Regions from separate parts of the Caproicibacterium amylolyticum genome, predicted to be linked through region 1. Evidence: a T-box and tRNA genes for the amino acid it is inferred to sense, from the RefSeq annotation. Region 1 holds a T-box; the other holds one or more tRNA genes.
The links. A T-box is a leader RNA that pairs with one kind of tRNA and senses whether it is charged. The one in region 1 lies ahead of pheS (phenylalanine--tRNA ligase subunit alpha), so its partner is inferred to be a tRNA-Phe.
Positions count from the first base shown of each region.

Region 1 (4,411 bases):
TAACGCCGGCAATGGCAATTGGCTTTTTGCTGTCGGCAATTACCAGCTGCTTTTCGGTCAGCTTGCGTTCTACACCATCCAGTGTGGTGATGGTTTCGCCAGCCTTTGCACGACGGATACGGATGGTACCGTCTTCTACGCTGCGCAGGTCAAAGGCATGCATCGGCTGCCCGTATTCCAGCATAACGTAATTTGTAATATCAACGATATTATTGATAGGACGTACACCCATCGCACGCAGGCGCTCACGCATCCACAGCGGGGAGGGCTTCACACGCACATTTTTCACAATGCGGTTTGTGTAAATCGGGCAAAGTTCCGGCGCTTCGATTTTTACATCCAGCAGACCGGAGCAATTGCCTGCACCGCCTTTTACGATCGGGGTATGCAGTTTCAGCGGCAGGTTAAAGGTTGCGGCCGCCTCACGCGCAAGACCGATTACCGAGAAGCAGTCCGGACGGTTGGAAGTGATTTCAAATTCAACGGTTGTGTCGTTAAAGCCGAGCGCTTCGTGGATATCCATGCCAAGCTGCAGTTTGCAGCCGTCTTCCACAGTCAAGATCATGATGCCGTCCTCAATGGCAGAGGGGAAGTCATGTGTTGTCAGACCGAGTTCGGTAATGCCGCAGAGCATGCCATTGCTTTCCACACCGCGCAGTTTGCCCCTTTTGATTTTTTTGCCGCCGGGCAGCGTGCTGCCGTGCAGCGCGACTGGTACAAAGTCGCCGACGTGCAGATTCTGCGCACCGGTGACAATCTGCAGCGGTTCTTCCGCTTCGTTGACGGTTGTCTTGGTAATCCACAAGTGGTCACTGTCGGGGTGATGCTCCAAAGAAAGCACTTTGCCGACAACTACTTTGGAGATTTCTTCACCCTCGGTGCTCCAGCTTTCCACTTTGCAGCCGCTCAGGGTAATTGCCTCAGTGAACTGGCGCAGGGGCATTTCGGGCAGGTCTACAAATTCTTTTAACCAACGTTTTGAAAGGTTCATTTTATGATTAATCCCACACTTTCCAGTAATAATTCAATAAAAGCAATTATTTAGAACTGCTCCAGAAAACGAACATCATTTTCGTAGTAAAGGCGCATATCGTCCACATTGAACTGGCGTTGTGCAATGCGCTCCAGACCAATGCCGAAGGCAAATCCGGAGTATTCCTCCGGGTCAATGCCGCAGTTGGAAAGCACCTTGGGGTGTACCATGCCGCAGCCGAGAATTTCAATCCAGCCCTCACCTTTGCAGATGCGGCAGCCTTCGCCGTGACAGTTAAAGCACTGCATATCAACTTCAGCGCTCGGCTCGGTAAAGGGGAAGTGATGCGGGCGGAACCGCACGACGCTGTCCTCGCCGTACAGACGTTTAATGAAAGTTTCCAGTGTGCCTTTCAGGTCGGCAAAGGTAATGTTTTTGTCCACAACTAAGCCCTCAATCTGATGGAACAGCGGGGAGTGGGTGGCATCCACTGCGTCACTGCGGTATACACGGCCGGGTGCGATAATGCGAATCGGCGGCTTTTGTTTTTCCATGGTGCGAACCTGCACCGGGCTGGTTTGGGAACGCAGCAGGATGTTGTCAGTAATATAAAACGTATCTTGATCGTCGCGGGCGGGGTGGTCTTTTGGAATATTCAGTGCTTCAAAGTTGTAGTAATCATATTCCACTTCCGGTCCCTCTGCAATGCTGAAGCCCATGCCAAGGAAGATTTCCTCAAGGTTTGAAAGCGTGACGGACAGCGGATGGCGGTGGCCAACCGCCTGCTTTTTGCCGGGCATGGTAACGTCAATCGCTTCCGCACGAAGGCGGTGTTCCAGTTCCAGCTTTTTCAGCTCTTCCGTACGGGTCGAAATAGCTTTTTCAATGTTGGAACGCACCTCGTTTGCCAGCTTGCCGATAACAGGACGTTCTTCATTTGAAAGGTCCTTCATCTGCTTTAAAATGGAGGTCAGTGTGCCTTTTTTGCCCAGATAACGTACACGCAGTTCTTCCAGCAGCTTCTGCGTGTCGGCGGCGTGCAGGTCCTGCAGCGCCTTTTGGTCGATTGACTGCAGTTCATCTTTTATCATTTGCGGTTTTCATCCTTTCTTTGCAAATCAAAAAGCCTCCGCCCCACAAAAAGGGGCGAAGGCTATGACTTCGCGGTACCACCCTATATTATACTCTGACAGCCGCTAACGGGGCCAACCGTCCCCGCCTACTTTCTGCTTAAACAGTTGGTTCAGCGGGGCCACTCAAAAGGGAACTTCACAGCTCGGTACAGGCAGGTGTGCTTTCAGCCAATGACACACCTTCTCTGTGTCTGCGGTCGAGTGCTACTTCCTTTCTCACAGCGTTTTATTTATATGCATCGATTATTATAGCATGCATAAGCACAGATTGCAAGCCCCGCCGCATGAAAGCATAAAGCCGCGGCAAAGAGCAGTTTTCATAAAAAATGTTTGTGTTTACATGGATTTTGTTTGTAATTGTCTGCCGCCTATGATACAATAAAAAAAGACTGAATTTACGACATCGGAGGAAAACTGAAAATGGACATTTTCTGTGAACAGATTATTAAAAGAAAAATGGGCGCAAAGGACTTTGCTATTATGGCGGCAACTGTTGTCGGTGCATTGGCAATATTGACTTTGACCATGTTTATTAAAGAACTGTTTATGTTCTCACTGCTGATTTTGGTTGGCGTTTGCTTTGCTATCTATTATATTGTTACATCAATCGACTGGGAGTTTGAGTACAGTATTACAAACGGCGACTTCACCTGTGATAAAATCATTCATCGCCGTAAGCGCAAGCGCCAGTTTTCCATTGACCTGCATGATGTTGATGAAATTGGTACTTATGATGCGCAGAAACTGGCAGGCAAGCATTTTGACGCAACCTATCAGGTAGGTACAACTGCAAACGGCAGCAGCGGGGAATGGTACATGACCGGTCATTTTGACAAATACGGCACGATTTTGGTCGTGTTCAGCCCGGACGAGCGTGTGCAGACGGCTGTGAAAACATCACTGAAGCGCACTGTCAGCATGGCGGCTTTTCCGCGCGTGCCGCAGCACTGATGCTGGCGGTGGGAATCGACCTTTGTGAAATTGACCGTATTCAGCGGTCTATGAGAAATCCGCGTTTCTGCAGAGAAATTTTGGGTGAACAGGAGTTTGCCCAGCTGCAGGGGCGCGGATTTCCTGCACAAAGCGTCGCTGCTTCTTTTAGTGCCAAGGAAGCGTTTGCAAAGGCAATGGGCACTGGTCTGTGCGGCTTTTCCCTGCGGGAAGTGGAACTGCTTCGCCAGCGAAACGGCGCGCCTTATCTGCACCTGACTGGTCGGGCTGCGGCTTTAGCAGCAGGGTGGGAGTTTTCTGTCAGTATTTCCCACACTGGCAGTACCGCAGCTGCAGTTGTTGCGGGGGAGCGAAAGGAAGCATAGAATGGAACTGATTTCTTATGAAATGGCTGCTTCGGTAATCAAAAAGCGCCCAATCGACAGCAACAAGGGGACGTTTGGCCGCTTACTTTGCATTTGCGGAAGTTGTGGTATGGCGGGTGCAGCAGTACTGTGCGCGGGTGCAGCACTTCGGTGCGGTGCGGGGTTGGTGGATGCGGCGCTGCCAGCATGTATTTACCCGATTGTTTCCGCACATTTGTTGGAACCGATTTATACGGTATATGATGAAGATTTTTCGCCTGTGCTCTATTCTTTGAAAAAGGCGACTGCCTGCGTGATGGGCTGTGGCTTCTCAACTGCCCATCCGGGGTGGGTGCGGCAGGTGCTGCAGCAAATTCGTGTCCCCTTGGTTCTGGATGCGGATGGACTGAACTGTATTGTTAAAAATTGTGACGTTTTGGATCAGTTGACGGTTCCTGCAGTGCTGACACCGCATCCGGGAGAAATGGCACGGCTGCTGGGCTGTTCCGTTAATGAGGTGCAGGCAGACCGCCAAGGTGCGGCATCTGCTTTTGCACGAAAATATGATGTAGTGCTTGTTTTAAAAGGTGCGGGTACAGTCGTTGCATCTCCAGACGGCCGCATTATACAGAATCCAACCGGGAATCCGGGCATGGCGCGCGGCGGAAGCGGCGATTTGCTGGCAGGCATGATTGGCGCGTTCCTTGCACAGGGGGCAGAATCATTTACGGCGGCCTGCGCTGCAGTTTATCTGCATGGACTGGCGGGGGACAGGTGCGCGGCACATTTGTCGCAGCAGGCAATGCTTCCACATGATATGCTTGCGGAACTGCCACAAATTTTTTTGAAAATTGAAAAAGAGCTTTGATGTTTCAGCCGTTTTTGTTTTTCCAATCAAGCAGAAACGCCAAAAAGCACGGAATTGCATACACTGTTACCAGAAGCACAGATGTATAAAATCTGGTACTTCTGCCAATGCTATCTGCAGAAAACAAAATGCGGAGCGTGAG
Region 1 covers NZ_CP060696.1:1,713,061-1,717,471, reverse strand. Annotated here, with positions in the region: gene pheT (phenylalanine--tRNA ligase subunit beta) at 1-991, opposite strand, end outside; gene pheS (phenylalanine--tRNA ligase subunit alpha) at 1,042-2,061, opposite strand; T-box leader at 2,113-2,335, opposite strand; gene H6X83_RS08180 (DUF6106 family protein) at 2,527-3,057, shown strand; gene acpS (holo-ACP synthase) at 3,057-3,422, shown strand; gene H6X83_RS08170 (NAD(P)H-hydrate dehydratase) at 3,424-4,269, shown strand.

Region 2 (4,411 bases), 330 kb from region 1:
CTATGATGCGCTGACGCGAAACGTTGGTTATAAAGAGCGCGCAGATTACCTGTGCGCTCTTTTAAAGCATTATGGGCATGAACCCGGCATTACACTTGATTTAGCCTGTGGCACCGGTAGCCTGACACTGGAGCTGAAACAACGTGGCTTTGATATCTACGGAATAGACAGCAGTGCAGATATGCTGATGCAGGCACAGGAAAAAACAAGAGCTGCGGGGGAGAATATTTTATTTCTCTGTCAGCAGATGCAGTCTATTGACTTATATGGTACAGTAGATACAGTACTTTGTACGCTGGACAGCCTCAATCATTTACCAACAGAAAAAGATGTGCTGCAAACTTTTCAGCGGATATCGCTTTTCCTTGCCCCGGGAGGGCTGTTTATTTTTGATATGAATACGCCGTATAAACATCGGCGGGTACTTGGAAACCATATTTATATTTATGATACAGAAAATGTGTACTGCGTTTGGCAGAACCGCTACGAAAACGTTGGCTGTCGGGTTGGTATCACGTTGGATTTTTTTGAGCGCAAAGGTGAGGCTTACACACGAAAAAGTGAACAGTTTTTTGAACGTGCCTATGAAGAAGCCCACATAGTGGAACTCCTTGAAAAAGCAGGCCTGGAAAGGCTGAATGCATTTACAGAAATGACGTTTGAATCGCCGGAAGAACAAACCGAAAGAATTGTGTACGTTGCACGTAAACCCAAGCAGTAACTCATTATGCTGCAATCTAATTTGAAAAGGAATTTTAAATACTATGGACAGAATGATTCGTTGCATTACCAAAAGTGGTCACCTGATGGCCTGTGCGGTCGATTCAACCTACATGGTTGCTACGGCGCAGCAGATTCATGCAACCAGTCCGACCGCAACAGCGGCACTGGGAAGACTCCTTACAGGTACTTCCATGATGGGAGCTATGCTAAAGGACAAGGGCGCAACTCTGCAGATTAAGATCAATGGTGGCGGCCCACTGGGAAATGTTGTAGCGATTGCTGACGACAACGGAAACTGCCGGGGCTATGTTGACCATCCGGAGGCGGATTTGCCGATTCGTGCGGACGGTAAATTGGACGTTGGCGGTCTGGTCGGACATGACGGTATGGTAACCGTTATGCGTGAGGATAAGGAACACGCTCCTTACACAGGGCAGGTTAAACTGCTGTCCGGAGAAATTGCAGAGGATTTGGCAACTTATTATGCGGTCAGTGAACAGATTCCTACCGTTTGTGCGCTGGGTGTTTTAGAAAACAAAGAGAATACAGAGCAGCTTTTAGCGGGTGGCTTGTTTGTGCAGGCTCTGCCAGGAGTAACCCAGGAAGAATTGAATCTGCTCGAAAAAAATGCGTCACAAATTCCGGCTGTTACGGAAATGCTTTCTCAGGGACTTTCCATTGAAGATATGTGCAGCAAAATTCTAATAGGAATGCCATTCGAGAAGTTGGACGAATATCCGGTATCCTATGCATGCGACTGCTCTAAGGAGCGTGTGGAGCGTGCTTTCTCGTCTCTAAAGCCTGCAGAGATTCGCACGCTGGCGGATGATAAGAGCGGCTTTGCTGAGGCGCGGTGCAACTATTGTGGCCGGAAATATCGCTTTACATCGGCAGAATTGAATACACTTGCAGATGAAGTAGAAAAAAGTCAAAAAAACTTATAATTTTTTTAAAAAACCTATTGACATTCTTTTGCTGATGCTGTATTATAATATACGTCGCTGATAAACAACAGCACAGCAAAGTTTGGGAGCATAGCTCAGCTGGTTAGAGCACCTGCCTTACAAGCAGGGGGTCATAGGTTCGAGTCCTATTGTTCCCACCATCAGTGGCTCGGTAGTTCAGCTGGTTAGAACGCTAGCCTGTCACGCTAGAGGTCGACGGTTCGATCCCGTTCCGAGTCGCCACTTTGCCTCTGTAGCTCAGTCGGTAGAGCAGGGGACTGAAAATCCCCGTGTCGGTGGTTCGATTCCGCCCGGAGGCACCATTTTGCGAACGTAGCTCATCTGGTAGAGCGCCACCTTGCCAAGGTGGAGGTAGCGAGTTCGAGCCTCGTCGTTCGCTCCAATTTTGGCGTCATAGCCAAGCGGTAAGGCATGGGTCTGCAAAACCCTGATGCCCCAGTTCAAATCTGGGTGACGCCTCCATGTCACAACAAAGCAGAGGACTTTGTCCTCTGCTTTTTTATTTATATACAGGAGGAACGAAATTTGCCTTCGGAAAAAATTGTTCATCCATTGCAGCCGGTTTTTTCTGCTGATTCCCGTATTTTGATTTTAGGGACCATGCCTTCTCCCAAATCACGTGAGACTGGTTTCTATTATGGCCATCCACAGAATCGTTTCTGGCGCGTTTTAGCCGCCGTTTTGCAGCAGTCGGTTCCAAATTCAAAAGAAGAAAAAATTCACCTGCTGCTCCAAAACGACATCGCTTTATGGGATGTTCTGCATTCCTGCAGCATTAACGGTGCAGAGGACGCCAGTATTCAGGAACCAGAGGTAAATGACATTTTAGGGCTATTGAAGCGGACAAGCATTACGAAAATTTTCACAACCGGGCAAAAAGCATTTTCATTATATGAAAAAATGGTATTTCCGGTTGTAGGGATTCATGCGGTCTGCCTGCCATCTACCAGCCCCGCAAACTGCCGCTGCTCATTCACGCAACTTCTGCAGGCGTACAGCTGTATTGCAGAGGAACTTCAAATAATGGGCGATGATTTGGGCAAAGACAAAACCGTATAGACGTACAAATGGTACCGGCTAGCCCGCTTAATTGGGTGATGGCTGGTACTTTTCTTTTTTCCTTGGGCATATATATTTGCTGAGGTGAGCGGCATGAAAGTGGCTCGTACAAATATCTGGACTATTTTGACACTGATAGCTGCCTGCTTGGGTTTATTAGTGCTAATTTATATGTCCTGTTTTCACGCAGCACAGTCGGCAACTGTAACATCCGCAGTTAAGCCGCTGATTGTTTTGGACGCGGGGCATGGAGGTGAAGACGGCGGTGCGGTCGGATGTTCACCTGTTCCGGAAAAAGTAATCAACTTGGCGATTACGCAGAAAGTGGAAAAGAAACTTATGCAGGCTGGATGCAAAATTGTTATGACCAGAAATAATGATGTAATGCTGGGAGATAGCTCGCTTTCTACTCTGCGGGAACGAAAAGCTTCTGATATCCACAAACGCTTTGCAATTATACAGAGTAATCCAGGCTGTACTTTTATCAGTATCCATCAAAACCATTTTACAGACGGCGTTTACAGTGGCGCTCAGGTGTTTTATTCGAAGAACAATTCCAAGAGTGCAGCTTTGGCTGAGCAGATTCGACAGACAATCGTTTCGGATGTACAGCCGGAAAATACAAGAAAAAATAAAGCGGCTACCAACTCCATTTATCTGCTTGCACATGCGCAGGATCCCGCAGTTTTGGTTGAATGCGGATTCCTTTCGAATAATTCAGAAGCGAAGCTGTTGAACGACGAACAGTATCAGCAAAAAATGGCTGATGCGATTGCAAAGGGTATTTTGCAGTATTTGCAGGGAAAGGGCATTAAAACAGTGGCTTCCGGGAGCAGTCAGGACTTGTATTCTTCTGCATCCTCGGCTATAATAAGCAGTAAGAGCAGCACAAAGAAAGGCTGAATCTTGCTGAAAAAAGATTTAAGGACTGCCTTTTGGCAGCCCATTTTTTGATTGGAATGAGAAAATAATGGCGGGAAAAGTGAAGAGTGTATATGTGTGTTCCTCCTGCGGCTATGAGTCCGCGAAATGGTGTGGCAAGTGTCCTGACTGCGGCGCATGGAATACCATGACAGAGGAACTGCATGAGCCTGTCAGCGCGGCAAAACGAAACACAAGCAGCCTTTCAGCTGGTATGGCCAGAGTGCTGCCGATTCGTGAAATCAGCATGGCAGAGGAACCTCGATACAAAACAGGTGTTTCCGAGCTGGACCGTGTCTTAGGCGGCGGGATTGTAAAAGGTTCACTTATATTAATCAGCGGTGAGCCGGGCATTGGGAAGTCTACGATTTTACTGCAGATTTGTGCCTATTTGGGAAACACACTAAAAATTTTATATGTATCCGGAGAAGAGTCCAGTCGGCAGATCAAACTGCGCGCAAACCGTTTGCAGGTAGATTCAGAGAACCTGTATATTTTGACGGAAACAGACGTACAGCGTGTGATTGAACATGTGCGTGAAGAGAAACCAGATTTGTTGATGGTCGATTCCATTCAGACAATGAACTATACTGAATTGAATTCTTCTCCGGGAAGTGTAGCACAAGTACGCGAGTGTACAAATGCAATTATGCACGCGGCTAAGGAGTTGGAAATTCCAGCAATTTTGGTTGGCCACGTCAATAAAGATGGCGCCATTGCCGGCCCTAAGGTACTGGAGCATA
Region 2 covers NZ_CP060696.1:1,381,765-1,386,175, forward strand. Annotated here, with positions in the region: gene H6X83_RS06630 (class I SAM-dependent DNA methyltransferase) at 1-721, shown strand, start outside; gene hslO (Hsp33 family molecular chaperone HslO) at 765-1,667, shown strand; tRNA gene H6X83_RS06640 (tRNA-Val) at 1,752-1,828, shown strand; tRNA gene H6X83_RS06645 (tRNA-Asp) at 1,834-1,910, shown strand; tRNA gene H6X83_RS06650 (tRNA-Phe) at 1,915-1,990, shown strand; tRNA gene H6X83_RS06655 (tRNA-Gly) at 1,995-2,070, shown strand; tRNA gene H6X83_RS06660 (tRNA-Cys) at 2,076-2,150, shown strand; gene H6X83_RS06665 (DNA-deoxyinosine glycosylase) at 2,214-2,747, shown strand; gene H6X83_RS06670 (N-acetylmuramoyl-L-alanine amidase) at 2,919-3,650, shown strand; gene radA (DNA repair protein RadA) at 3,718-4,411, shown strand, end outside.
Region 2: it encodes a tRNA-Phe, which carries the amino acid that the T-box ahead of pheS (phenylalanine--tRNA ligase subunit alpha) is inferred to sense. The anticodon was not compared.